3 regions of the Halomonas sp. AOP7-B1-5 genome follow, and region 2 is predicted to be linked to each of the others. Evidence: predicted binding sites of a transcription regulator. Region 2 holds the regulator's gene; each other region holds the start of a gene.
What was found. The regulator FliA, encoded in region 2, starts transcription of late flagellar genes. The targets are predictions, from matches to a motif close to CTAAAGTTNNNNNNNNNNCNGCCGATA.
Positions count from the first base shown of each region.

Region 1: a site for FliA is predicted at 4,671-4,697, ahead of ACT3XD_RS19020 (FliC/FljB family flagellin). Genes of this name have one in related genera too.
Region 3: a site for FliA is predicted at 1,027-1,053, ahead of ACT3XD_RS17640 (flagellin N-terminal helical domain-containing protein). Genes of this name have one in related genera too.

Region 1 is NZ_JBQTDC010000072.1:804-7,246, reverse strand. It holds partial or broken gene ACT3XD_RS19035 (hypothetical protein) at 1-188, opposite strand, end outside; gene ACT3XD_RS19030 (O-linked N-acetylglucosamine transferase, SPINDLY family protein) at 370-2,796, opposite strand; partial or broken gene ACT3XD_RS19025 (tetratricopeptide repeat protein) at 2,815-3,024, opposite strand; gene ACT3XD_RS19020 (FliC/FljB family flagellin) at 3,411-4,598, opposite strand; gene fliD (flagellar filament capping protein FliD) at 5,165-6,443, opposite strand, start outside.
Region 2 is NZ_JBQTDC010000003.1:49,325-60,818, reverse strand. It holds gene ACT3XD_RS02530 (MFS transporter) at 1-992, opposite strand, end outside; gene uvrA (excinuclease ABC subunit UvrA) at 1,162-4,005, shown strand; gene ACT3XD_RS02520 (Crp/Fnr family transcriptional regulator) at 4,186-4,929, shown strand; gene ACT3XD_RS02515 (hypothetical protein) at 5,021-5,560, shown strand; gene ACT3XD_RS02510 (sensor domain-containing diguanylate cyclase) at 5,595-7,598, opposite strand; gene ACT3XD_RS02505 (OmpA/MotB family protein) at 7,623-8,291, opposite strand; gene ACT3XD_RS02500 (motility protein A) at 8,296-9,114, opposite strand; gene ACT3XD_RS02495 (RNA polymerase sigma factor FliA) at 9,154-9,855, opposite strand; gene ACT3XD_RS02490 (flagellar protein FlhE) at 9,882-10,286, opposite strand; gene ACT3XD_RS02485 (hypothetical protein) at 10,352-10,999, opposite strand; gene flhF (flagellar biosynthesis protein FlhF) at 10,996-11,494, opposite strand, start outside.
Region 3 is NZ_JBQTDC010000050.1:8,703-20,196, reverse strand. It holds partial or broken gene ACT3XD_RS17650 (FkbM family methyltransferase) at 1-299, shown strand, start outside; gene ACT3XD_RS17645 (acyltransferase) at 304-801, shown strand; gene ACT3XD_RS17640 (flagellin N-terminal helical domain-containing protein) at 1,088-2,974, shown strand; gene ACT3XD_RS17635 (hypothetical protein) at 3,124-3,324, shown strand; gene ACT3XD_RS17630 (hypothetical protein) at 3,476-4,153, shown strand; gene ACT3XD_RS17625 (amino acid ABC transporter substrate-binding protein) at 4,409-5,185, shown strand; gene ACT3XD_RS17620 (amino acid ABC transporter permease) at 5,251-5,919, shown strand; gene ACT3XD_RS17615 (amino acid ABC transporter ATP-binding protein) at 5,916-6,671, shown strand; gene rpsT (30S ribosomal protein S20) at 6,937-7,203, shown strand; gene murJ (murein biosynthesis integral membrane protein MurJ) at 7,455-9,044, shown strand; gene ribF (bifunctional riboflavin kinase/FAD synthetase) at 9,171-10,268, shown strand; gene ileS (isoleucine--tRNA ligase) at 10,276-11,494, shown strand, end outside.

The DNA.
Region 1 (6,443 bases), on a different contig from region 2:
ATATAAAGTTTAGTCCGCTCGCCGGTGCCAACCGCATGTGGTAGGTACGTTTCATTGGGGCCTTTCATCTCTAGCAGCTTTTGCAAGGCCTCTTTCTGTGGCTCAAAACCCACTAGACTCACCAAACCACGCTTAAGAAGCCCGGCATAAGGCGGCGTTCCATCAATAGGGTTTGCGCCGACATCCACTACCTGGATTGGCTCCTCAAGCTCCCACAAGTTTGTAGTTTTTTTTATTCGCCTGTGCGCTAGTAGGCGTTGAAACAGGCTTAGCATCATTCCCAGCGGCCTTGTCTACACTTTTTTGTTGGAACACAGTATCGCTACTTAAGAGCGCATCAATATCTTGAGAAATATTATCAGCGACAGGCTACCTTTGGCTTACCGAGGAGCAAGCCATTTCAGAAGCAGCTTCATCCAGGTTATTGCTAGCAGAATCATCAGTACTGGATTCCAGTAATTTTTCCGTAAACAAATACTGTTCAGCTTTCTCCGTATCAGCTCCCGCCAAGACGTGATACGCCATATCCTTAATGCCATATACGGTATGCAGCAAAAATGCGAGCTTGATTCGCTGTTGATCAGAGAGCGTGCTCATCCGCGCATGGCTGGGTAAAAATAGCGCATCGGCGGACTGTAGCTCCGTTGCCTGGCGAAGCGCCGAAGGAACAGAATCGGGCAATTGGCTAGTATGCTGCGTATTATTAAAACGATAGAAACGAAAACCGTGCCGGGACATCCAATGCTGTATTTCTGCCAGATTTGGCTGACGATAGTGGGTAGGTTGAAACGCAATACGCACTTGAATTGCCAACGTCTCACTTAGTGATGCTTCGCCATTTTCCAATATAGCGACAGCATCATTAAGGCCATCAAGAATCAACCAGTCAAGGCTTTCCAAACCTTCGATGCTATCTAACGTAATGGTGCTGATCGGTAGTTTGGCCAGCACTTGCGTCGCTAAAGCCTCGTTACCTGTCGGCTCAGGCAAAGGTTCAAGCGTGCTGCTCAACGTTTCATCTAAACAGGCATAAAGCGTTGCGGGCTTGCCATCACCAAGCGCGGTGTGAGGAAAAACCTGGATATCATCGCTGCCCTGGAACTGGTCAGCGTTTTGTACATGACTCGCCGGGTCGAATGCCACAATACCGAATGCCTTTAATTGGCGAAGCCCTTCTACCCCTTGTTGGCGCAGCAACGCGGCACCATTGTCCAGCGTTATGATTTTACTTGGCAGCGACCAGCTAAAATCATTACTTGCAGCCTCGTTTTCTATTGCATAAGCCACTTCAACCGGTACGCTTTCATCTTTGAAAGTGGCTTGCCCTGCTTTATCGAACGTGAGTGCAGCAGGCGGCTTACCTTCGCAGTGACGCTGCCAAATAGCGCGCATGGCGTCGGTAAAGTGTCCCGCAAAGAGAGGGGCGTTACACACCGGTGACGCTAACAGTATTTGACGCAAGTGCTGTCTGATAGCGGCCAGGCTATCGAGATCGGATGCCAGGTCGATAACACGCGCCTTATACTCTTCCCAGCACGTGACGACTAGCTCCGGCATACCCGCATTAACAAGATGGGTCGCACTATGACGCCCTGCAAACGTAGGACCGGGAAGCGTTACAACGGGAACGCCCATCAAAAAAGATTCGCAGGTGGTCAAGCCCCCTGAATAAGGCCAAGGGTCCAGTGAAATATCAATCTTGTTATACGCATCCAATAATTCAGCGTGCGAAGAGGGCCCTTCAATAATAAGCCGTGAGCTTTCGATGCCATGCAGTGCCATGGTCTCTCTAATTTTCTGGCAACGTTCCTCGCTCTTATACTGCATACTCTTTAACATTAGCTTAGAGTTAGGCAGCGCATCCATTAGCTTTGCCCACTGCTCTAATACGACATCGTTAAGCTTCGTCGCGTTGTTAAAGCACCCTAAGGTGAGGTAACCGTTCTGTCGTGCCGGTAAGGGCCCTACCTCGGGTTCGTAACCACCAGGAGGCACATAGCAAATATAATCGTTAGGTAGGCGAATGAGTTTTTCAACGTACTCTTCATCCACTCCCTCGGGAGTTTCTACGCTATCGCTAATAAGGTAATCAATAGCAGAGAGCCCCGTGGTATTAATTAAACCACCGACCCACTTCACCTGAAGCGGTGCGGGACGCCTACTCACAGCAAGAACCCTGTTGCCCGCATTATGACCCGCCAGGTCAATCAGAATATCAATCTTATCACTGGCGACTTGCTCCGCGACTTGCTCATCATTAAGCGGCTGAATACTCATCCATTTTTCAGATGCTGCTTGTAACCGTTGTGTAATACCATCAATCGCATTATTGGTGCTATAGAGGTAGAGGGCTATCTGCGCTTTCGACACATTCTCCAAAGCAGACGTTATCATTCGCCCAACGGGATGCCCCCGAAAACCGTCAGAAATTAACCCAATTCTTAATTGCTTTTGAGGGTCTACTAAATTGTCGTAGGATTTAATGGTTGTTTGAACAGAAAATTTATTGTCCCATTGTTTACAAAGGCCGGTGATTTCCTCAGCCGTTTTATGAGGATGATAATGGCATGTGGTTATAATATTTGAGAAAGGGCCAGGCGCCTGGGGATTAATACGGTGGGCTTGTTGATAAGCATCCAAGCCTTTATCAAGGTCGCCCACAGCATTATATACATTCCCCAGATTATTCCAGGAAAGATAATTATTTGGTGCAAGCTGCGCTGCCTTCTCTAACGTTTTCTGCGCGCGCGAATATTCAAATTTTTGCATCAACACATTGCCTAGCGTGTTGAGCATATCAACATCATTAGGCGCCAGGCGGCACGCTTCATCTGCGTAGGTTAGGGCATCGTCGTAACGTGCCTGCGTGTAGTAAATATAGCCAATATAGTGCTGGGCTTTTGCAAAACCTGGCTGGCGCTTTACCGCTTCTTTTAAGAGCGCCAAGCCTTGCTCGGGGTCACCTAGCTGGTGAGTAATCCTGCCTTTTACAGCCAGTGCCTCCGCATCGTTAGGTGTCAGCATAAGCGCCTTATCAAGGGCTTCTAGCGCTTCCTGGCGCAAGCCTGCCTCTGAAAGCTCAGCCCCAAGCTGTTTCCAGGCAGCAGCATTTTGCGGTTGGCGCTCTGCCAGTTTTTTTGCCTTATGCAGCGATGACGGAACACTCTTTCCAGTGACGCTATTCTGGCGAGCTTTCTTTGGCATGGAAGCAGATGTTTTTTTCGACATGAGAAGGCATTCCGCATTTATATTTGCTGGGTAGCATACGCGTATAGAAGGGGCGGCAAAGGTAGGAAAAGCGGCTAATAGATAGCCTAACTGACGGCAAGCGTAACACCCAAAATAAGACAGGCCTCCCAAAGGAGGCCTGTATTTTATCCGACAAAGCGGAAGTGTACTGCGCCAGCTTATTAGCCCAGCAGAGAAAGAACGTTCTGCGGCACTTGGTTAGCCTGGGCCAGTACAGAAGTACCCGCCTGCTGAAGAATCTGTGCGCGAGTCATGTTGCTTACTTCTGAGGCATAGTCAGCATCTTCGATGCGTGAACGGGCTGCAGAAAGGTTGGTTTCGTTGGTTTGCAGGTTGGTAATCGCGGATTCAAAACGGTTTTGAATAGCACCCAAACCTGAACGCAGCTCATCAACTTGTTTCAGAGCATTATCAAGCTGCTCCATCGGATTGGAAGTAGCTGCGCTTAGCAGATCTTTAGCACCAAGCTCGGAACCTTCAATCGTGTAAGCAGCGGTGCCGTTGCCAGTTGCAATAGCCGCCTCGGATGGTTCCACTGAGACTTGGAAGGTCACTGCAGTACCTGAAGTTGCTTCAATGCCTTGTAACCCAAGAGCCTTAGCTTCAGCATTATTTTGAGCAGTGATTTCAACGTTAACGTACCAGTTACCGTTGTCATCAACCTGTGCAGTTGAGGCGCTATCTACAGCTGCAGCAGTAATACCTAAGTTAGTAGCCAAATCTTCAGAGAAATCATTAACAGTATTGGTAGTTACGCCTGTACCTTCACCGTAGGCTTTTTCATAATCAGCTGCTACGGCTGCACCAAGGCCTTCACCAGGGCCATTAACATTGAAGCTGGAAAGCTTCAATGTTTCAGCAGTAATTTTTTCCAGTTTAACGTCGATCATTTCGCCGTCGTTAGCACCTACCTGGATAGACAGGTTGCGGTCTTCAGCCAGTACTTTAACGCCGTTAAAGTCAGTCTGCTCAGAGATGCGGTTGATCTCAGTCAGACGCTGATCGATTTCATCCTGGATGGATTTACGGTCGTCAGCAGAGTTGGTGTCGTTCTGGGCTTGAACCGTCAGTTCACGTACACGCTGCAGGTTGTCGTTTACCTGATTCAGGGCGCCTTCAGCGGTTTGTGCAACAGAGATACCGTCGTTGGCATTACGCTGAGCCTGAGACAAGCCAGTGATCTGTGAAGACATACGGTTAGCGATGGCTTGACCAGCTGCATCATCTTTCGCGCTGTTGATACGCAGACCAGAGCTCAGACGCTCCATAGAGGTAGACAGCGCGCTCTGAGATTTGCTCAGGTTTTGCTGACCGATCATTGCTGTGATGTTGGTATTGATCACTGACATGGTGGTATTCCCCTTTCAATAAGACTGGCCACGTGGCCCGCTGTTCGGCGTGTTGTGCGCCGTTATACTTAATAACGGCGCAACGGAGGAAATCTTTAGGGGGAAGTAGTAAAAAATTATGTAATTTTTGGTAATGAGGGGATTATCAACATTCGACACAGGGCATGTGATGGCAAGCACTTTGTGGGGGATACGTTTATGCTGATTCTTGTGGAGGCTGAGGTTACTCGGCGCTAGCTGCCATGTTGGCCTATAGAGTGTGCTGTGTTACTCAACCCCGGCAGCGCGGGGCGCTGCTTTTGCGCCGGGCCGCCGCTGCGGGTGCGCTTCGCTTACCGCGCACTACATTTTGGCGGTGTTGCTCTGCCTGTCGCGTGAACGACGCGAAGGAGGTGCGAAGCTGGCTAACGTGTAGGTAATAGTGCTTGGGAGTATGTGCGGTGTTTATTTCGGCAACCGGCTTGTAGGAGCTGAGTTTACTCGGCGATGGCGGCGCTAGCCGCCCTTACTCCAGCAGCGCTATGGGGCTGCTTCATTCGCTCCTACAAGGCTGAATGGGATTACTACTAGCGGCCTAGCTGGGCATTCATCGCATCGAACTGTTGGGTCAGGTACGAGCTCGTGCTGTTCATCTGTGCCATCATAACGTCCAACTGGCTGAACTGGGTGCGGTAGCGGGAAAGAGTGCCTTCAATGCTTTTTTCCATGCGCGCATAGCGTTCATCCAGGCTTTTTACGTTGTTCTCAGCACCTGTAATAGCACCTTTGAGCACACCGTTGCTACTGGTCATCTGATCAATGGAACTGTTTAACTTGCCGGCTAAACCGCCGTCTTTATTGTCGCCAGCGAAAAACGCGCTTAGTGCTTGAGGGTCATTGGCGATCAGGTTATCGAGCTTTTCATCATCCACTTGTAGCTTACCGCTAAGAGTAGTGCCAGCCTCTAAGGTAATGCCCAGTTGGCTCAGCGTAGAAAGCTCGCCGTCTTCCCCCCCCCCGGTAAGCACGCTACGCAGGCGGGACTCAATCGTACGAACGGTACGATCACCCAGTAGCTCTCCTGCTGTTCCACTTTCAGCGTTGAAGCTAGTGAGCCCGTTAGTCGTATCTTTTAAATCGTTATACGCGTCGACAAAATCGTTGATCGCTTCGCGCTGCTTTAGGGTATCGCGCTCAATATTGACGGTGCTGGTCGCTTTTTCACCTTCGGCAATGCTTAGCTCATTCAGGTTAAGCGTTACCCCTTGAATAGCGCCTTCCACCTGGTTACTGGCACTGGTAATCGCGATGCCGTTCACCGTTAAAGAAGCATCTTGCCCCTGCTGCTTGGCGCCAGCTTCTGTTGCTTCGCCGAATGGGCCTTCTCCACCTACAAATTCAAAGCTATCAATGGATGCGTCTTCACCCGTGGCCTTGGAACTGAGTGCCAAGCGGTAGCCTTCGCCGTCATTAATAATAGTGGCGTTAACACCGGCGTCTTTATTGGCGTTAATTGCATCACGAATATCGTTTAGTGAGCTGTTGGCATCAAGCTCGATATCGACCGAATCGCTGCCCACAAAATTTAACGTGATGGCGGTCGCACCGTTTAGCTCCAGTGCGTCTGAGGGTTTATTATCTATCCCAGTAATACTCTCAGAGGCAAGCGAGCCATATGTCGCGACCTGACTGACTTCTACCCGGTAACTGCCCGGCAGCGCGCTCGCCGAGGTAGCGGCTTTAATATCATCGCCACGCACACTGGAGGAAAGGCTTTGATAAAGCTTTGGGTCGTTAATCTTGGCCACCGCATCGTTAAATGCGTTAAGCGAGGTTTGCAGCTGCCCATAAGCGGAAATCTTAGCT
Region 2 (11,494 bases):
TTGCTGAGCATTGACGGCAGCGTGGCTTCCAGCAGATTAAAACCAGTAAAAAAAACAAATAGCCCTACGAACAGCCAATGGCCATGGGAGAGCGACGATCCAAGCCCGCCCAGGCTCACTGTAATGGCGCCAATCGCCAACAGGCATACCACTTTGATCTGCTGTTTTTTCTCAGCCACGATCATGAGCGGCACCATAGCCACAAATGAAAGTCCCATAATGCCCAGGTAGGCTAAACCGTGATGCGCCAGCGGTATGCCGGCTTCCTGCAGCCGAAAAGGCACCGCGACAAAAATAGCCATCAGCACCAGGTGCAGTGTAAAAATCGACAGATCCAAGCGCCACAAATCAGGGCGCGTAATCACGCTTTTAAACTGCTGGCGATCCAGCCCTACATCACGGTGATGCAGCCGCCGGGGAGCAGGCGGTACCCAGCGCCATAGAACCACTAATCCTAAAAGCGTTAGCAGCGCCGTAAACCAGAACACGCCGGAAAGCCCCGCCCAGGAGGCAAGCCAGGGACCCACGACCATGGCAATACCAAATGAAACGCCTATCGATAGCCCTATGGTGGCCATCGCCGCTGTCCGCACTTGCTCGCGCGTCTGGTCGGCAAGCAGCGCCATGATAGCCGCCGCCACCGCTCCGCCGCCCTGCAGCGCTCGCCCAATAATAATCCCGCCGATGGAGTCGGCCAGCGCGGCCACGACGCTTCCCAGGATAAAAATAATCAGCCCAAATGCGATAACCCGTTTGCGTCCGATACGGTCTGACAATAGACCAAACGGAATTTGCAGGATGGCCTGGGTAAGCCCGTAAACGCCTAATGCAAAGCCCACCAGTAAGGGGGTCGCCCCTTCCAGCGCGTCGGCATATAGCGCTAGCACCGGCAGGACCATGAAAAGTCCTAACATTCGAGACGCATAAAGCCCGGCCAGGCCGCTGATTGCACGACGTTCAGAGGCCATTAGCAGTGCAGAAACCTTGCGCATAATGCCCTTGTATATGATGGTTGAGGCCAAAACCCTCGAATAACCCCCCATTCTAGCGGTTTGCATCCACGCTGGAAACGCTGTCCTGCGTTAAGCTATAAAAGCGTTTTTGCCGGAAGGTGGATGGCAAACGTATAATTACTCTTTTGCCGCGCGAGTCGAGGTGTTGATGGACAGCATTCTGGTCAGGGGTGCACGCACCCACAACCTCAAGCAGATCGATGTGGAACTGCCCCGCGACAAGTTAATCGTGATTACTGGGCTTTCAGGTTCAGGTAAATCGTCGCTGGCATTTGATACGCTCTATGCCGAAGGACAGCGGCGCTACGTAGAGTCGCTCTCTACCTATGCGCGCCAGTTTCTGTCAATGATGGAAAAGCCCGATGTGGATCACATCGAAGGGTTATCGCCCGCCATTTCCATTGAGCAGAAATCTACCTCCCACAACCCACGCTCAACCGTGGGTACCATCACCGAAATTTATGACTACCTGCGCCTGCTGTTTGCACGCGCTGGAACCCCCCGCTGCCCCGAACACGGCGAAGAGCTTGAGGCTCAGACCATTTCGCAGATGGTCGACCAGGTAATGAACCTGGCCGAAGGCACTAAACTGATGTTACTGGCCCCAGTGGTTAAAGGGCGTAAGGGAGAACACTTACAGCTTTTGGCCGAGCTTCGCGCGCAAGGCTTTGTCCGCGCATTAATCGATGGTCAAGTGCTGGAGCTTGACGATATTGCGCCGCTCGACAAGCGCAAAAAGCACGACATTAGCGTGGTTGTTGACCGCTTCAAGGTGCGCGACGATATTGCCCAGCGGCTTGCCGAATCGTTTGAGACCGCGGTTAATCTCACCGACGGCACCGCCATGATCCACTTTATGGATGGCGAGCAGGAAGACCTGGCGTTCTCCTCACGCTTTGCCTGCCCGGTCTGCGGCTATTCACTTGCCGAACTTGAACCACGCATGTTCTCGTTTAATAACCCAGCCGGTGCCTGCCCTACCTGCGACGGCCTGGGCATACAGCAGTATTTTGATCCTGAAAAGCTGATTAGCCACCCTGAGCTTTCATTAGCGGAAGGCGTTATCAAAGGCTGGGATCGCCGCAATATTTATTATTTCACCCAGCTGCAGGCGCTTGCCAAACACTACCAGTTCGAACTGGAAACGCCCTGGAAGGATCTCGCCCGTCACGAGCGGGATGTAATTCTTAACGGTAGCGGCGACGAGCAAATCCCCTTTGCCTATGTTGGCGACCGGGGACGCAAGGTAACGCGCGAGCATGTGTTTGAGGGCGTACTGCCTAACATGCAGCGCCGCTACCGGGAAACCGAGTCCAACATGGTGCGCGATGATCTGGCGAAGTACATTGCCATGCAGCCTTGCGCCACCTGCCATGGCACGCGCTTACGCAGAGAGTCGCGCCATGTGTATGTCGACGATCGCAACATCGCCGATGTAGTACGCATTCCGATCGGTGAAGCGTGGCGCTATTTTGCCGAGTTAAGCCTGCCCGGCCGTAAAGGTGAAATTGCCGACAAGATCGTTAACGAGATTCACGCTCGCCTGGAGTTTCTGGTTAATGTCGGGCTTGATTACCTGAACCTTGAGCGCAGTGCCGATACGCTTTCCGGTGGCGAAGCCCAGCGAATTCGCTTGGCAAGCCAAATTGGCGCGGGCCTGGTGGGGGTCATGTACATTCTGGACGAGCCTTCGATTGGCCTGCACCAGCGTGACAACGACCGCCTGTTAAAAACCCTTGAGCGGCTGCGCGATTTGGGTAATACCGTCATCGTGGTAGAGCATGACGAGGACGCCATACGCGCGGCTGACCATGTGCTGGACATCGGCCCGGGTGCGGGCGTACACGGCGGTGAAATTGTGGCTCAAGGCACGCCGCAGCAGGTAATGGATAATCCCGCCTCGTTAACCGGTCAGTACCTTTCAGGCACACGCGAAATCAGCGTTCCGCCTTATCGTATCCCCGGTAACCCGGAAAAGCAGCTGGTGGTGCGCGGCGCAACCGGTAACAACCTGCAGAACGTGACGCTTAGCCTGCCGCTGGGCCTGTTTATTGCGATTACCGGCGTGTCGGGCTCGGGTAAATCGACACTGATCAACGGCACGCTAATGCCCATCGCGGCCCGGGAGCTTAACCGTGCGACCACGCTGACGGCCGCGCCCTACGAGAAAATTGAAGGGCTCGATCAGCTCGATAAAGTCATCGATATTGACCAAAGCCCGATTGGGCGTACGCCGCGCTCTAACCCGGCGACCTATACCGGCATCTTTACGCCTATCCGTGAGCTGTTTGCTGGTACCCAGGAGGCGCGCTCGCGCGGCTACAAACCGGGACGCTTCAGCTTTAACGTCAAGGGCGGGCGCTGCGAGGCCTGTCAGGGCGAAGGCATGATCAAGGTCGAGATGCACTTCCTGCCAGATATCTATGTGCCGTGTGACGTGTGTAAAGGCAAGCGCTATAACCGCGAAACCCTGGATATTCACTACAAAGGCAAAACCATCCACGAAGTGCTAGAGATGACGGTCGAGGACGCGCTTGAGTTTTTCAGTCCGGTTCCGGCCATCGCTCGCCGCTTACAGACCTTGCTCGATGTCGGGCTCTCGTATATTCGACTTGGCCAAAGTGCAACCACCCTCTCAGGGGGCGAAGCTCAACGTGTCAAGCTTGCCCGGGAGCTTGCCAAGCGCGACACCGGCAAGACGCTCTACATTTTGGATGAGCCTACCACCGGTCTTCATTTCGAGGATATTCGCCAGCTGCTGACCGTTTTGCACCGCCTGCGTGATCATGGCAATACCATTGTGGTGATTGAACACAATCTTGATGTGATCAAGACCGCCGACTGGGTCGTAGACCTAGGTCCTGAAGGCGGCTCGGGGGGTGGCCAGATTATCGCCGAGGGCACTCCTGAGCACATTGCCAAGCAGAGCGTTTCACATACCGGGCGGTTTTTATCGCCGCTACTTGAGCGCAACAAGAATACGCCTAAATAGTAGTTAAAACGACGGCTAAAACGGGGGTGGGTATTTACCCACCCTAACGCCGTTTTTGTGTAATAATTTAACCGGAACCCCCTGTGATAGGGCAGCCCGACTACCCAGTATGCAATTGTATTGCTTAAGTTATTGGTCATATTACTAAACGTCGTTAAGCAATATTCATGGAGAACCCCTGTGAGCCAAGAACAAAGCTGCATCCTCCATCACTTCGGCCATTACTGCTCTTTAAACAAGGAAGAAAAAGAGCTATTGATATCACTGGAAGAAAGTCCCACCGATATCAAAGCAGGCTCACTACTCTGGGAAATGGGCGATCCAGCAAGCGAATTCTGCACATTGAAAAGCGGCTGGGCGTTCTCCTATCGCCACCTTGAGAATGGCAACCGACAGATTCTGGAAGTTTTTTTACCCGGCGACATTATCGGTTTGCGCGAATTCGCTTTTTCTCAGCGGCTAGAAAATGTGCGCATGATTACCGATGGCGTTGTGTGTCATTTTCCGCATAAGCGTCTGCTTGAAATATTTCGCCAGTCCATATCGCTCACCTCGGTGGTGTTTGCCATCGCCAGTCGTCATCAGGCACTGCTCACAGAGCGCTTAGTAACCCTTGCACGACGAAGTGCAAGGCAAAAAACGGCGCATTTCCTATATGAGATGTACCTAAGACTACGCCAGACTAATAGCGATATTGATGGGCAGTTTCGGCTTCCGCTTTCGCAAGAGCAGCTTGCCGACATTCTAGGCTTAAGCCCTGTCCATGTGAGCCGTACGTTCAGCTCGCTGAGTGAGGAGGGCCTTGTGTTTCGTGACCGACACAATCTCACGATCCCCGATTTGAAAGCGCTGGCTGAGGCCGGTGAGTTTGATGACTGCTATCTTCACGATGACGTTAGACCCCTGTTTGATATGTCGGCCTAACCCGGCTGCGTGCAGCTGTATGCAGCCGTTTTGCGAAGGCTTCGCTCATCATTGCCTGTAGGCTTTTCTTACCTAACGTTGACGACTAATCATGAAACCTTTCTCAACTGCCCTGACCAGTGCCTGCCTGTTTTTCGCGTCTTTAGCATCCGCGGCAACGTTTAATGTGCAGGATGCGCAAACGCATGGTCATTGGCAGTCGATGGCGCTTACGCTGGGTAGTGAACGCCATTTTCGCGCGGTTGAGACACACAGCTACTCAGACGCCACGCTCAGCCTGAACGCGACACAAAATGTGTGCGATTTACCCTGGCTTGAAATGCGTGTCACGCTGGAGCAACAGCAAGGTGAGAGTAAAACCGTCAACCTAGTCCCCACACGGCTACGCATTGATGAACATCCTGTGGTGGACACCATGGCAGAATTTATCACTGAGCGCGGCGATGATGGTTTTTATGTGCACTTCTACCTTGGTGACATGCAGACATTAATGACTCAGATGCGTCAAGGCGAACAGCTGTTTCTAGGCTTTGATCAAGGCGAACAGGCGCCTTGGTATATGACGTTCCAGCTTGAAGGAGCCAACGAGGCTATTAAGCGCATGCAAACACTTTGCGAGGCTTCGCGCTGAACATTGATAGCCAAAACAGCGTGTTTTTAACATGTTAGGCGATTTCACCGTCGGCTATTTCAACCCGATCTCGGCCTTCGCGTTTTGCACGATACATAGCCTGATCGGCGCGGGCGATTAACGTTTTACAGCTATCCCCAGACTGCCAAACAGCAATACCGATACTCACAGTGACCAATTGCTTAAGCCCTTCGACATGCAGCGTTGTGAGCAGTGTGCGTAAACGCTCGGCTAAACCTAGCGCAGCCTGAAGATCAGAGTGAGTGGCGAGCACTACAAATTCTTCCCCACCCCAACGACCAAAATAGTCGCAGCCACGCAGCGAGCTTTCCACCAGCCGTGCCAGGGCCACTAAAACGTCGTCTCCCAGGCTATGCCCGTGGGTATCATTGATCGTTTTAAAGTGATCGACATCGAATAGCAGTAGCGCGAAACCTGCTCCATAGCGTTTCGCCGCGACAAGCTCTGTATCGATCGCTTGCTCTATGCGGTAGCGGTTCCATACCTGAGTTAATGGATCAAAGTGGGCAAGCTGCTCAAGGCGCTGATTGGCAGCTGCCAGCGCCTTGCGCTCATTTTCAAGATGCATATTCAACATGCCGATTTCGTAACTCGAAATGGCAAGTGTTAAGTCTTCGCCTAGTTTCACGGCCGCTAAGCGTTCAACGCGCTGCCACGCGTCACTGCTACCGATAATTTCCTCATACCAGGCAGCTGGCGGCGAATTGCATATTGACGGCGTGACTTGGCTGGTCGGCTGCATGGACCAATAGAGCGCCTCAACCTGCTCGGGCCGAAAGAAGCATAGCCATGCGCGCTGTGCCGGATTCATAGGTAGCGGTACGGCAAGCACCCCAGACTGCTCTGGCATGGCAAGCGAACTGGTGAGCGGCTCTTTAGCGATGCGGCGAGTGCACCATGGCCCGCTATGCGTATGGGCATTGCCTAAACGAATCACAAACTGGCTAATCGCCTCAGGTGTGGGCGTCTTTCCAACCTGATAGACGGCCCCTGCAATCCACAGCGCAATGCCGTGGGCACGGAACATCGTCATCCACGTATCAGCATGATTAAACAGCAGTTGCTGCGGGCTTTGTGGTTCTTGGTGCGGGCTGGTAGCAGGCATCAGGCTGTCCTGGACACGCTTTAGATAGCGCGCTTCCTGACGAGCGCGCAGCAGTGCCAGCCGCTCGGTCACCATTTGTACCAAGATATGTACCGCATCCCGAACCGAGGCCGGTACCGGATGCGGCGTAGTCGAAAAGCAGGAAAGCAGTCCCCAAAGGCCTGTGTCACGCTGCATAGCCACGCACAGCATGGAACGCACACCTAGCGACTCCATATAGCACTGCCGCTCTGGGGCTGGCGCACGAAGTACGCTCGCGTCTAAATTGATCGGAAAGTCGTTAGGCACAAGTTGTTCAAATGACGCGTTGGCATCTTCAATAAAGCGTACAGGATGGCGTGCATAGGCACGTCGAAGCGTTGGTGGAACGTCACTTGCCGCCATCCGTTGCCCCACTAAAGTCGGCAGCTGGGTATCTTTAGCCTCGGCCACAATATGGCCATGCCAGTCAGGGTCAAAATGACAGACAGTCACGCGTTCGAAACCCGTTAGCTGGCGGACTTCATTCACCAAATAGGTGAGCAACTCGTCTTGATTGGCCGCCTCTGTGAGCTTAATAAATTGCTCATTGATCGCCCCTAGCAGGCGTCGCTGCCCCACAATGACAAGCGGCTCAATCTCCATGATGACGTGTTCACCGCTTCGGTAAGCACGCAGCTGCAGACGGGCCTGCTTATCCGATCCATGGTTGAATACTAGCGGTGCCGCTAGCCGCTGCTGACCCTGTAGCTCACGCCGCGCCCGTTGAGCCATACGCTTACCCAACAGTTGATTTAGCGTTATCTTCTGCGAAGAGGCGCTTAAACCGACCAGCGCTTCAAGGTTAGTGCTGGTGGCTTGAATATGCCGACTATCGGCATCAAGCACCAGTAAGGCACCAAATGACTGCAGTAAAGGGTGATGCTTAGACACAAACCCGACCTTCAGTAAATTGATTTACCCCTCTGACTGATGACGCAACAATAGTTCAACGCGCCGGTTAGCGGCTCGTCCATCAGGCGTTGCGTTACTCTCCATGGGTTGGGTGTCGGCATAACCAACGGCCCGCATACGAGAAATAGCCACCCCCTGACGCTCTAGATGACGCATCACAGCAATTGCGCGTCCAGCAGACAGCTCCCAGTTGGAGGGGAATCGGGGAGTCGCAATAGGAATGTTGTCAGTGTGCCCCTCAACTGATATTTGGCCGTCAAAGGTTGCCAACGCTTCTATAACGCTTTCTATCACATCTTGTCCCTGAGCGGTTAGTACTGCCTCACCACTGGGAAACAAAAGGTTGTCATCAATGCGCAGCGTAACGCCGCCCTGGCCTTGCGATACGCTAACGCCTGGGATATCCAGGGCCACCATCTGTGGCTGTAAACCGCTATGCCGCGGGTAGATTCCGGTCGCAAGCGTGGCTAGCGGTAGCGCTTCAGCCACGCTTGCGCCTATGCCTCCGCCCTCATCCGCCTCACTGCCACCCGGAGGTGACAGAGCCAGCAGCAGTACAAATAACGTAATCAGCAGGGTCAGTACATCTAAGTAGCTGGTAAGCCAACTCTCATCGCTTTCGCTCTGCCCTGCCGGCATTTCCAATGCATGACGAGTATCGCGATCCAGCATCGTGTTAGCCCTTCGCCGCCGCGCTTGAGGGATCCGGTCGCGGCTTTATGCTGGCATCACGAATTTCATCATTATAATTAGCAATAAACGAATTCAGCGTCTCTTCAATAAATGAAGGCAGGCGCCGTTTAGTAATCAGGGAAATGCCTTCCAATACCATGTTCATGGTGATCAGACGCTCTTCCGTACGCCGTTCAAGCTTGACAGCTATCGGCTTGAATACCAGGTTGGCCAGCAAAATACCGTAAAACGTCGTTAGCAGCGCTACCGCCATGCGTGGGCCAATCACATCCAGGTCGCCTGCATCCATGACTTCGAGCATATTCACCAGCCCAACGAGCGTACCGATCATGCCAAACGCTGGCGCATAGGTCGCCATGGTGCGAAAAATTTGCGCTTCCGCATGCTCGCGGGCTTTTAAACGGGCGATACGCCAACGCAGCATGTCGAAAATTTCGTCTTCTTTAGTATTGGCAATCACCAGTTGAATGCCGGTACGTAAAAATGGGTTACGTGTATGCACCAGCTCTTTTTCCACCGCCCTTACATCGCCTTTAAACCATAGCCGGGACATAGCAACCAGTTCATTGATATCGTCACGTGCATAGGTGTTTTCACGCCGAAAGACGAGGCCCACCAGCCGCACCACACGCAACACTTCCTTTAGCGGGTAGCTGATAAACGTGGCTGCCAACGTGCCGGTCACCACGATCGCTAAACCGGGCAGGTTGATAAAGCTTTCCGGAGACTCTGCAGTAAAAAACAGAACGCTCACCAGCAGTAGCATACTGGCGAATATACCTATCAGCGTAGACGGGTTCATCAACGGTTCCTTGCCGGTTATGGTGTAGATAGAAGCGGTTCAAGCAGAATCGTGTAAGCGGGCCCGCAGGCGGCTTATTGCCTGGCTGTGCAACTGTGACACGCGGGACTCGGTCACTCCGAGCACGGCTCCCACTTCTTTAAGATTCAGCTCTTCTTGGTAATAAAGCGCCATCAGCAGTTTTTCCCGCTCAGGGAGCGCCTCAATGGCGGCGATTAACGTTTGCCGCTGCTGCTCATCAAGCAGCTTTTCAAACGGTAAATTGCTGACATCGAAGCTTGCTGGCTCGCCGCCATCAGCGACAAGTTCCTCAAACGGCAGTAACTGGCCGCTATTGGTGTCGTTAAGCAACTGCTGATATTCATCGAGCGGCATATCAAGTTCAAGCGCAATTTCTTTTTCTTCCGGTGGGCGCCCCAATTGCTGCTCCAGCCGGCGTACCGTGTCATCCATTGCGCGAGCAGCCCTCCTTACGCTGCGCGGCATCCAGTCCCGAGTGCGCAGCTCATCCACCATCGCACCACGGATACGTTGGCTTGCAAAGGTCGCAAAACTGGCTCCTTGAGCGGCGTCAAAACGACCTAGCGCTTCTAAAAGCCCTACCGTGCCTGCCTGGATAAGATCGTCAAGTTCAATGCTTGCGGGCAACCTGACCTGCAGCGTTAAGGCGTGACGTCTTACCAGTGGCATATACTGCGCTAACAGCTCACCTTGTTTGATTCTGCCTTTTGCTGTGTACATCTTATTGCCTCGCGGCTATACAACTTTTACTGGTAGTTCACGATTACATTCAGCCCTTGCACGCGGACAGGGCGCTGACCTGGCATTAAGGCAAAGCGGAACTGCAGTGGAACATCCGCTTGCCTGCCCGCCAGTTGGGTAATGGTACCGCGCCCGCCACTCAGCGCAACGCACTGCTCTGGATGACATAGCCAAGCATTAATGGGTACCCCTGGAGGCGCGTCAAGCCGCCAGTGTATACGGTCAAGAACACCGTCATGCGCAAGTGCCCCATTGGGTGGCACTATTGGCTGACTGCGGCTTTCACGATCACTCATTGCCACCATCACGCTGGGCACCGACGCACTCCAACTGCCCGCAGCCCCAGCCGTGCCGATAATACCCAAGAGGCCACTTACCACACAGACTACCTTTAACCATCCGCTTAGCATACTTAGCATTTCCTCAGATCGACGGCTTGGCATAAGCCTTACATAGAAGCGCCTGTATGTCGCTTTCAGCGTGCCAGCAATAACAAATCGGTCGCCAAATAATGCGCAGCGGCTTCGCGCAAGTTACTTAGTAGCCCTTGGCGCGGCAAATACGGCTCGTGGAGTGCCAACAAGCGGCGCGGCCCACCATTTTCACGTGCCAGGCGTAAGGCGCGGTACATTTGTGCAAACGCATCAGCCTCACTGTTAACCCATAGTGCCCAGCGCGCGTGTTTAGCGCTTAACTGAGCCAGTTCGGACGCATCGGCCTTGACCACGCAAATAGCCCAGTCATCAGGATCGCCCGCCCAGTGGCGCCCCAGGGCAGCCCACTGCGCCAGGCGGCTCTTTACCTGATTGGCCGACGGTGCCCCACGGCCAGGTAAACCAACAATAAATAAGGTTTTTTTAGGCCTAACCAGCGGACCTTCAGGCGGCTCTAACATTGTGTGCGAAGGCGTGAGGACGCTTTGCGTATGAGTCTCGCTGGCCTTCCCCGCGCCGGTCTCTGTCTCTGTCTCTGTCTCTGTCTCTGTCTCTGTCTCTGTCTCTGTCTCTGTCTCTGTCTCTGTCTCTGTCTCTGTCTCTAAGAGAGCATCAGAGGTCGCTTGCGTCTGTTTCAAGCGCTGGGTATCTGCCCATTGGCGTAAACCCGCCGCCTGATCCTGGCTCATATGCTCACCTCTTGGCTAATACCGCCCAGTTGGCGAATAGCGTCACGTGCCATAAAGGCATATACCAACGCGTCCAACATGGCCGTATCGCGCCGTTTGCGGCGCGCGCCAAGCAAACTCAACAGGTCGGTGCGCAAGGTCGAAGCCGCGTCATCCTCAGCGCTATCTAGGTGACCGACCACCGCTGCCATGCCGCTGGCCATTAATAAGCGCACTTCGGGGTTCAGATCTCCGCTATCGGCCTCTTTCAACTGCTGCCAAGCCCGCTTCGTGAGCGCCGCAAGCCCTTCCCCCTGTAGCTGTATCAGCAGCAGCGATAAGATCTCGCTACCTAAGTGGGCTGGCGTGAGCCAGTAACGCCGGGTAACCACCTTGGCGCTTTCGGGGTCACGGATCTCGCCATACCATGCCAGCAATACGTTGCCAGCCTCATTGTGTACTTCTGCATAGGCGGTCCATAGCTGCATGTACTGGCCGCGAAAGCGCACACCAACA
Region 3 (11,494 bases), on a different contig from region 2:
TTATGCTGCACACGCTTTTGGAGCAAAGAAGGCGCCTGTATGCGCCGATGAAAATCAATGGTGGAATTCATCAGGGTATCAATCAATTGACAACTGCGGATGCAGTTTATGTGAAAGATATTAGTGAGATAGCATCAGTTTCTGTAGAGCAGCGTAAGAAAATGGCGTTTATCTTAAGTAAGGCATACGGAAGTTACGATTTAGCCTACCGTTTATTAATGGCTGAAGAAAATTTTGCTAAAAAAGAATTTTTTAAGAAGATGGTCGGTAAAAAAATTAACGCAATTTCAGTGGATTGAATAAATGAAACAGGAAACGCAGTTTCTGACATTACTAAGAACCGCTAGTAAAGCTGACTTGCAGGTACTGGCAAAGCTGTTGAGTCCGTACTTGGCAGAAACTGAACTACGGCAAATGAAAGTGTGGGGAGATCGCAGTCGATTGCATTTAGAAAACATTACGATACCGTTAAATGACCTATTGCTGAATACGCGTTCTGGCCATATTACAATTGAAAAAGACTGCTTCTTTGGCCACCGCTGCATGCTTCTAACCGGTACCCATGATTACCAAAAGATAGGTATGGAAAGGCTGCATGCCGTACCTGCTCATGGAAGGGATATCGTGATTAAGCAAGGGGTTTGGCTTGGATCTGGTGTTACAGTATTGGGCCCAGCGGTTATTGGTGAAAACTCGGTTGTCGCTGCTGGCAGTCTTGTGACTGGAGATGTTCCTCCAAATACGATCGTAGCGGGACGTCCTGCCAAGCCAGTGAAGATGATCGACGATTCAGCTGTTTAGAAAATCACACGATTCGCGCTCGGGTTCTATCCTGGGTTGGTGCCTCTGCACTGCTCCAAGCTAGTCAGATCCTGCATGCTATTCTGCCTTTGCTGGTTGATTTCAGGCTTGGTCAAGATAAAGCAAGCGTTTTATCAGTAGGTATAATGAACTGGCTCCTTGATGGAGCCATTTTTATTATGGTGTTTATATGCATCTGTCAAGAAACCTCTCTGTAATATTTCGTTAAAGGTTTTTCAAGTCAGGCCGATAGCTAAGTCATTATATTTTAAAAACAGGCCCACGAATGGCGTCGATCCATACCAATTTGCCATCTATGAACGGCCAGGCGAACCTGAAGCGTAATCAGTCTGCGCTGGCGACATCCATGGAGCGCCTTTCATCCGGCTTGCGTATCAACGGCGCTAAGGATGATGCCGCAGGCCAGGCAATTGCTAACCGCATGACCAGCCAGATTAGCGGGCGCGGCATGGCGATGCGTAATGCCAACGATGGCATATCGTTGTCGCAAACCGCACAAGGCGTGCTGGAGGCGGTGAACGGTAAGTTGCAGCGTATCCGTGAGCTTACTGTGCAGGGATTGAGTGAAATTTATAACGGCGAAATGGGCGACCGTATCCAGGCGGAGATTAATCTCAACCTGAAGGAAATCGAGCGCTTGAACCAGGTTGCCGAATATAACGGCATTCCGCTTCTGGATGGCACAGCGGGGCATCTTTCCCTGCAAGTAGGCGCCAACGATGGCGAAACCCTGAACGTTAATTTAGGCGCCCCCGGCTTTAGTGTGCAAACACTGGGGCTTAAGGATTTTACCTTTCAGGGCGAACCCGGCACCATCACGCATACTGACACACTGCCGGGCCGCTCGGCGCGTATTCCTATCGACGATGCGGAGTATTCACGCGTTGCTTATGTGCCTGCTGATAACGAACCACATTTAGTGCGCTTCAATAACCGCGATGTTATCCAGCTAGGTGGCGATGGCGGGCAGCTTAAAAATGTATCGATTAGCGCATCACACGATACGGATACCCGCAATAACGACGTAACGATTAATGTTCGAGAGGCAGTGACTGAACGCACATTAGGTGAAGTTATATACTCCCGAAGCGCTGTCGACTTGGACGGCAATAGTTGGCCGTTAGGTAGCGCGGATATCGTACGTTCGGGAGGAGAGTATTGGATAGCGCGTGGGAGCGACTATACGCCCGTTGAACTTATCATGGATAACAGCCAGCGAAGTGTGGTGGCTCAGGTGCTGGAAGACACGCATGTAGCCCCGGCTGATATGCCAGGCCCCATTAGTGAAGTACGTTATATGCCAGCAGTGCAAAAAGGCAGCGCGGACTATAGCCTGACTCTGGATGGTCAGGATGAAAGCAACAGCGGCAGCATCTCTCTAGTACAGTTAAATAGCACTTATTATGTCGAAGAGCAGTTGGCGGGGGGGCAGTATGCGTATTATCCCGCTGATGTGACCAGCCAAACAGGTGGTTCGGAGAGTACGTTCACCGTGGTAAGTGAGCGTACACCAATGGGGGCGGTCACCGACCAGCCTTTTGTTGCTGGGTCATCGTTCGTGCATTTTAAGCCGAGTAATGCCAATGTGCAGGTTAACTATGTCGAGTTAAACGGCACAACGCATCAAAATGTCATGGCAGCTGAGCCTGAAAATGGTTACGTGTTTAATTTAAACGCCTTGTCAAATGGCAGCGGTGCGATGAAAACAGCCAACATCGTGCTGAACCAAAAAGGCGAGCATTTGCTGCAAACCGTTAATGGAAACGGTGACGTAATCCTTTATTACCCAGTGCGTAGTTCACTGAGTACAAACGTGGATAACAACCTGACCACGGTAACAATACGTGAGACAGATGAAGCACGCCGCATCCGCAACCCTGCTGATCCACTGGCGACATTAGACCGAGCAATCGCCCAAGTGGATAACAAGCGCAGCGAGTTTGGCGCTCTGGATAACCGGCTATTAGCCATCATTGAAAATCATGACGAAACCAATCGTCACCTTTCCGCCGCCCGCTCGCGCATTATGGATGCCGACTACGCGGTTGAAGTTGCCAACATGACTAAAGCACAGATTCTGCAGCAGGCAGGCACTTCTGTATTAGCCCAGGCTAACCAGATCCCGCAGAACGTTCTGTCTCTGCTGGGCTAAGCTAGCCCCTGGCGGTGATGAGATAACCATCTTATCAATTGCCTTAATGAACCGGCTCCTTAGGGGGCCGGTTTTTATTTATGCGCTGGTAGCATGCAGGCTGTTTACCAGGCTGAATAAGCGGTTATCAATATTGCTTAGAGGCTATTATGCGGCCCGATGAACATGAACGCGTAGCACTGGAACTGGAAAAAGTAATCCGTGACACGCAAACCACGATTGATCAAGCAGAAGCGCATGGGCTTGATAAAATCATGCACGATGACTACGACCGTCTTCTCGATATCCTCGATAGATCCATCAAACGGCAACGCGAACATACGCTGGCGATGCTAAAAGACGACTCTTAGTTGTTAATTTTCGACACACGTAACTGATATTTTACCTTTCACACTTTCCCTTTCCCCACCTCATTGTACTAATTGATAAGCCTAATAAAATTGCTTTTTTTCTTATCTAGCCAATACTTACCCTCTTATAAAAAGTAGTGGGATTTAAGCAATGAGCGCACATACGCTGGCGTTGACCCTAGCCATCGCGGCAGGTTGGTTAAGCTTTAATACGTTAGTGATCGTTGGCTATTTCTTTGTCTGCAAAAAAGAGGCGTTGGGATTAGCCGCGCCGGATAGCTTTTGGCTAACCGTTGCGGGTAAGCGGAATAAAACGCCAGCAGTCTCGCCACGCGCTAAACCAAGCCCAGCGCCAGTAAAAGAAAGCATGGTAACGGCTGAACCTACGCCCTCTGCCGAGCTAGATAGCGCTCCTCCGCCCACGCTTCCGCCTAGCGCATCGTACTCTCTATTCGTTATTTTTGATCGGCCTGACGTAACACTTAATCAAAAAATCCATGCCCTGCTGCAAGCGTGGGAGGCGCATTATGACGCTACGCTTCAGGTGTATCTCGCATCAGGTGTGACTCCACAAAACCCTATACGGGTAGCCAACGCTTATCCGCCGGGGAGTATGCCAGTCGAAGAAATGTTTTTAGATGAAGCGAACGTATTGGGCGGAGTAAGCCTGATTGTTGAAAAGCCCAAGCGCAAACGCGGCTTCGATAAGGTACAGCTGGGCAAACTGGTCGAATTGAGTGAAGAATTTGCCGCGCTCGGCGGTTCGATACTCGATGAAGAGCGCCAGCCAGCCTCACGTAAAACCTTCAAAAATATCACCGGCAGTTAAAATCCCGTTTATTACCCGCGCTAACGGGTTCATTCATCTGCGTCTACACTTGGCTATCAAGGGCATTATCCCGGCGTGTCGGCAATAGCGTGACACGCTTTTATACAATCTCTAATAACCATGATGCATAAAAACTATTTTTAATATTCTTTTTGTGTTTATGATGCATGCATAGCTGATCCGCTGCTTTTTAGAGCCTGCCCAGCTACCCCTATCAATAGGGCAAATGATCTTTGCCGATGAGGATGCCAACAGATGACTCGAACACGCCGTTTAAACGCATTAGTCGCGGTACTTTCATTAAGTCTGGCCAGCGGTTTTGCTGCTGTGCAGGCCCAGGCCGATACGCTGAAGGTAGGGATGTCCGGTGGTTATTTTCCGTTTACCTTCGTGGAGCGCGATGAACTCAAAGGCTTTGAGGTCGATGTAATGAACGCGGTGGGCGAGATCACCGGCGACGACGTTGAGTTTGTGACGGCGAGCTTCTCTGGGTTAGCCGGCATGTTGGATTCCGGGCGCATCGATACCATTGCCAACCAGATTACTATCACGCCTGAGCGCGAAGCCAAATACGTGTTTACCGCCCCTTATGTGTATGACGGCGCGCAGGTGGTTGTTCGTGCGGGTAACGAGTCTATTGAGGGCGTAGAAGACCTTTCCGGTAAAACGGTGGCGGTTAACCTGGGCTCTAACTATGAGCAGTTGCTGCGCGAGCTGCCCAATGCGGCCGAGATTGATATCCGCACCTACGAGTCAAACGTCGAGCAGGATGTAGCGCTTGGGCGTATCAACGCATTTATTATGGATCGCGTGAGCGCCACCCAGGTGATTAAAGAGCGCGGATTGCCCCTGGCGCTTGCTGGCAAGCCCTTCACTGTAATCGAGAATGCGCTACCGTTTCGTAACAATGAAGAAGGCAATGCTCAGCGTGATCGGGTAGATGCAGCGTTAACAGAGCTGCGTGATAACGGCACGTTACGTGAGATATCGGAAAAGTGGTTTGATGCCGATATCACGCAGCAACCGGAATAAACGCTACCCTGTAGTAACGTCGGCCGTGGGTAATCCACGGCCGTTTGCTTATAAGCGATGCTGACATGCTAAACCTGGAATATATGTGGGGGCTGTTACCGGTCCTTTTAAGCTACTTGCCGCTTACTCTTGAAATGGCGACTATCGCCATGCTGCTGGCGCTGGTACTCGCCTGTTTACTGGCCGTGATCCGTGTTACCCGCGTGCCGCTTTTAAATGGCTTTGCGCTGCTGTTTATCTCGTTTTTTCGAGGCACGCCGCTATTAGTGCAGCTTTTTCTGTTTTATTACGGGTTGCCTCAACTGGTTGAAGCGTTGGTATCGATCAACGGCGTGACGGCTGCCGTCATGGGGCTGACGCTGCACTTTTCTGCGTATATGGCCGAATCGATTCGCGCCGCTATCGTGGGGATTGACCGTAGTCAAACCGAAGCGGCGCTATCTATCGGCATGACTCAGCCACAGCTGATGCGGCGCATTATTCTGCCTCAGGCTACCCGCGTGGCCACGCCAACGTTGATGAACTACTTCATTGATATCATTAAGGCAACGTCGCTGGCCTTTACGCTGGGCGTCACAGAGCTAATGGGGGCAACCCAAAAAGAGGCCGCCAGCAGCTTTTTATACCTGGAAGCCTTTTTGCTCGTGGCGGTTATTTACTGGGTGGTGGTGGAAATGCTCTCGTGGGGCCAACGTCGCTTGGAAATTTATCTGAATAGGGCGTATCAACGATGATCTCGCTTGAAGCCGTCACCAAGCGTTTTGGTAAGCAAAGCGTGTTTGCCGATATCGATTTAACCCTTGAGCGGGGCGAAATCATTGTGATTATCGGCCCTTCAGGCACAGGTAAATCAACCCTTTTACGCTGCATTAATTTTCTGGAGCGCCCGGATTCGGGGCGTATCACCGTTGGTGATTTGCGGGTGGACGTGCAAAAGGCCAGCCGCGCCGACATTTTAAAGCTGCGTAGGCGTACGGCGTTTGTGTTTCAGAACTATGGTCTGTTCGCCAATAAAACGGCGCTTCAGAACATTAGTGAGGGCATGATCGTCGTGGATAAAATGCCCAAGGAAAAAGCCCATGCGCGGGCAAGAGAAATTCTTAAACGTATTGGCCTGGCCGATAAGGCCGATGCTTATCCGGCGGCACTTTCCGGCGGCCAGCAGCAGCGTGTTGGCATTGGCCGGGCGATGGCCGCCAACGCCGATGTGATTTTGTTTGATGAGCCCACCTCTTCATTAGACCCGCAATGGGTGGATGAAGTACTGAGCTTGATGAAGCAGCTTGCCACTGAACAGCAAACCATGATTATCGTCACCCACGAAATGCAGTTTGCCCGTGACGTGGCGGATCGGGTGATTTTTATGGATGAAGGGCAGATCATCGAGCAAGCCCCGCCCGAGGAATTGTTCACCGCGCCTAAAGACCCGCGTACGCAGCATTTTTTACGCAAGATACTTGCCCCGACAGGCCAGCCGCTGCCCTAAAAAGGCTTGAAGGACGTTTTATAATGCGCTAGCAAGGGCGCTTTACGCGTGATAGACTACGCCATCCTCTCAGACAAGACCCGTGGGCGGGCAGCCAGATTGACTGCCGGTCACACACTTTGACTTAGCTTAATTGCTCGTCAAATCAATTGGTTGTTAAGGAAGTCGTGTGGTGGGCACCTTTAATAGTGAGCACATCAGCGGCGCATACATAGTTAATCCGTTGCCGAATTAGCGGCAACCTTTATTCTCCAAGGAGATACCTGTGGCGAACAGCAAGCAAGCACGCAAGCGCGCCCGCCAGGCCGAGACTCGTCGCGTCCTGAAAGCCAGCCAGCGCAGCATGGTCCGCACCTATATCAAGCGTGTGATCAAAGCGATTGGCACTGGCGACCACGCTAAGGCGATGGAAGAGTTCAAGGCAATGCAGCCGGTCGTTGACCGTATCGCTGATAAGGACGTGCTTTCCAAGAAGAAAGCAGCGCGCCTGAAAAGCCGTTTGAACAAGCGTATTAAGGCTCTGGCGGCGTAAGCCGGCAGGCGCCATAAAAAAACCGGCTGCGGCCGGTTTTTTTGTGTCTGATGGTTTTATTCTGGCTTTGTATGAAAAGTCGGTGAGCGAAGATCAGGCAAGGCAAAAATCGGCGAAAAAACGGAGTTTACAGGGTGTAAATGAGTATTTTGAGCCGATTTTTAACGCAGCATGATCGAGCGTAAGCAGTTTTCATACGAAGCCTAGCGCCCCTTGATGGGTATTGGTTGCCAGCGCCCATGGATCAAAAAATGACCCAAAGCACGCCCCCTAACGAAACCTCTACCACGCTTGATGTGCCGCCACGCCGTGGGCTAATGCGCTCAGGGCTGGTGGTGAGTGCCATGACCATGCTTTCGCGCGTATTGGGATTGGTGCGCGATGTGGTGGTCGCGACCCTGCTCGGGGCGGGCGATGGCGCGGACGCGTTTTTTGTGGCTTTCAAGATTCCTAACTTTCTACGCCGTCTGTTTGCCGAAGGCGCCTTTAACCAGGCCTTTGTGCCGGTGCTTTCCGAATACTCGACCCAGCGCAGTAAGCAGGAAATCCGCGAGCTTTTAAACGCAGTGGCGGGTAGTTTAACGGCGTTGCTGGCCCTGATCACTGCCATTGCGATGCTGTGCGCGCCTTGGCTGATCTGGGTATTTGCCCCAGGCTTTGGTAGCGACCCTGACAAGCACGCGCTGACGGCCGATATGCTGCGGCTGACGTTCCCGTATTTGCTGCTTATTTCGCTCACGGCATTTTCAGGCAGCGTACTCAATACCTGGAACCGCTTTGCGGTGCCTGCGTTTACCCCGGTTTTGCTCAATCTTTCACTGATTGGGGCGGCGCTATTTTTAATGCCGCTAATGGAAGAACCCGCCATGGCACTAGCGTGGGGCGTGCTGATTGCCGGGGCTGCCCAGTTGGTTTTCCAGGTGCCGTTTTTAATGCGCTTAGGGCTCATGCCCACGCCCTGGCCAAATTTTGCCCACGACGGCGTTAAGCGTATTTTAAAGCTGATGGCCCCCGCGCTGTTTGGAGTGTCGGTATCGCAAATCAACTTATTGCTGGATACCGTATTGGCTTCGCTGCTTGCCGCGGGTAGCGTCTCCTGGCTTTATTACTCTGATCGCCTGGTCGAGCTGCCGTTGGGTGTGTTTGGCGTGGCGATTGGCACGGTCATTTTGCCTGCGCTTTCCAAGCGCCATGCCTCGCAGTCCAAGGAGCATTTTGCCGCCATGCTCGACTGGGCGATTCGTGTGGTGCTGCTGTTAGGCCTGCCCGCTGCGCTGGCGCTGGCCGTCTTGGCGGAACCTCTGTTGATTACGCTGTTTCACTATGGCGCAATGACCGATAACGATATCCAAATGGCGGCGATGAGCCTGCGCGCCTATGCCTTTGGCCTGGTAGCCTTTATGTTGATCAAGGTATTGGCGCCTGGTTTTTTTGCCCGCCAGGACACCAAAACGCCGGTGAAGGTGGGTATCATCGCCATGGTCGCTAATATGGTGTTCAACCTTATTTTGATCTGGCCGCTGGCCCATGCCGGCCTGGCGTTAGCCACCGCGCTTTCGGCATTTTTGAATGCTGGTCTGCTGGGGTACTTGTTGCACAAGCAGGGTGTGTTGGTGTTTCAGCCGGGCTGGGGGCGTTATGCGGTGCAGCTGCTGGGGGGCAGCGCGTTAATGGCGGTCGCCCTCTATGTAGTGTCGCCTGGGTGGCAGGAATGGCTTGGGTTTAGCCTGTGGCAGCGGGTTGCCTGGGTGAGTGGCCTGGTCGGATTGGGCGGTTCGCTTTACTTTGTCTGGCTGGCGGCGTTTGGTTTGCGGCCGCGGCATTTTAAGATGCAAAGCTAAATCGATACGTTGAAACGTAGAGAGTTAGACATATATTAGCGTAGGTTCGCTATAATCAGAGGTTTTTATGCCTCGCCTAAGCCTGATAAGGCCTGGGAGCGGCAAATTATTAACGGCTGAGGTGCCATGCGCGTCATTCGAGGACTGCACAATCTGGCGGCGGCACAACGTGGCTGCGTCGCTACCATTGGTAATTTTGACGGCGTGCATCGTGGCCATCAGGCGATTTTGCAGCAGTGCCGTGAACATGCCGCCCGCCTGAACGTGCCGTTAACGGTGGTCGTGTTTGAGCCCCAGCCGCGTGAGTATTTTGCCGGCGACCAGGCCCCGCCACGCTTGACGCGCCTGCGTGAAAAGGTGCGTCTATTAGGCCAGTACGGCGCTGAGCAGGTATTGTGCCTGCCTTTCAATAACGCGCTTAGAAGTCTGACCGGGCGTGAATTTATTGATCAGGTGTTGATCAAAGGGCTGAATGTTAAGCATCTGGTGGTCGGCGATGACTTTCGTTTTGGCTGCGACCGGCAGGGCGATTTCGCGCTGTTGGCGGCGGTAGGCGAAGAGCGCGGCTTTGGAGTGGAGCATACCCGAACCTTTACGGTCGAGAATGAGCGTGTTTCAAGCTCCCGGGTGCGTACCTTGCTTGCCAGCGGTAACTTCGCCGTGGCGGCAAGCCTGCTGGGCCGGGCTTACTCGCTTGAAGGGCGTGTGGTGCGTGACCAGCAGCTGGGCCGCACTATCGGCGTACCCACGGCGAATCTGCCCTTGTTGCCTCAGCCATTAACCCTGCGCGGCGTCTATGCCGTTGGGGTGACGCTTGAAAACGGCCAGCGCCATTATGGGGTCGCCAACGTAGGTTTTCGGCCTACGGTGGGTTCCAAACGGCCCACCCTGGAAGTGCACCTGTTTGATTTTGATGGTGACCTCTACGACAAGCGCATGACGGTATTTCCCTGTGCGCGGCTTCGTGGGGAAGTGAAATTCGACAACTTTGATGCGCTAAAAGCGCAAATTGAGCGCGATCAGGGTCAAGCGCATCGCTACTTTGCGACGGCAGTCACTGACCGTACTACCGCGCTACCGCTGGCCTCGGCCCCGCTTGGGCGTGAGGCCATGATTTCAAATACAGTGGTTTCCAATACAACGGTTTCCAAGACAACGGCTTCCAAGACAAATTCTTCTGATCCTTCTTCGGCGGATGACGCTGCCGATACTAACAACGGCTGACCGAACCATGGACTATAAGCACACGCTAAACTTGCCTGAAACCGACTTTCCCATGCGTGGCATGCTGCCCAAGCAGGAGCCGGGGCGTGTTTCACGCTGGCAGGATATGAATCTGTACCAGCGCCTGCGCGAAGCGCGTGCAGGTGCACCGCTGTTTGTACTGCACGATGGCCCTCCCTACGCCAACGGCAGTATCCATATTGGTCACGCCGTTAATAAGATTTTAAAAGATATTATCGTCAAGTCGAAAAACCTGGCGGGCTTTGACGCCCCTTACGTGCCGGGCTGGGACTGTCATGGTCTGCCGATTGAGCACAAGGTAGAAACCACGCACGGCAAACACCTGGCGCCTGAAAAAGCCCGTGAGCTGTGCCGTGAATACGCCGGTGCCCAGGTCGAAACGCAGCTGGCTGACTTCGTGCGCCTGGGGATCATTGGCGACTGGAATCATCCTTACCGCACCATGGACTACGCCAATGAGGCGGGCGAGATTCGCGCGCTGGCCGACATGGTTGAAGCGGGTTACGTCTTCAAAGGCCTGAAGCCGGTCAACTGGTGCTTTGACTGCGGCTCGGCCCTGGCGGAGGCGGAAGTCGAGTATCAGGACAAGAAGTCAGATGCGATCGATGTTGCCTTCCCGGTGGAAGATGCCGACAAGCTTGCCGCTGCGTTTGGCCTGAGCGAGCTGCCCAAGCCGGCGGCAGTCGTGATCTGGACCACCACGCCTTGGACGATTCCTGCCAACCAGGCGCTCAACGTTCACCCCGAATTTACCTACGCGCTGGTGGATACCGGCGAGCGCCTGCTGCTGCTTGCCGAAGAGCTGGTGGAAAGCTGCCTTGAGCGCTTTGGTTTACAAGGTGAGGTCATTGCCACCACTCAAGGCGAGAAGCTTGACCTGATCAACTTCCGCCATCCGTTCTATGATCGCCTGTCACCTGTTTACCTGGCTGATTATGTCGAATCGGAAGTGGGCAGTACCGGTATCGTGCACTCGGCGCCGTCTTACGGCCTGGATGACTTCAATACCTGCCGCGCCCACGACATGAGCTTTGACGACATGCTCAACCCGGTACAGGGCAGCGGCGTGTACGTTGATGATCTGCCGTTCTTTGGCGGCCAGATGATCTGGAAAGCCAACCCCAACATCGTCGCCAAGCTTGAAGAAGTGGGTGCGCTGATGGCCCATAAGCCCATTGTGCACAGCTACATGCACTGCTGGCGCC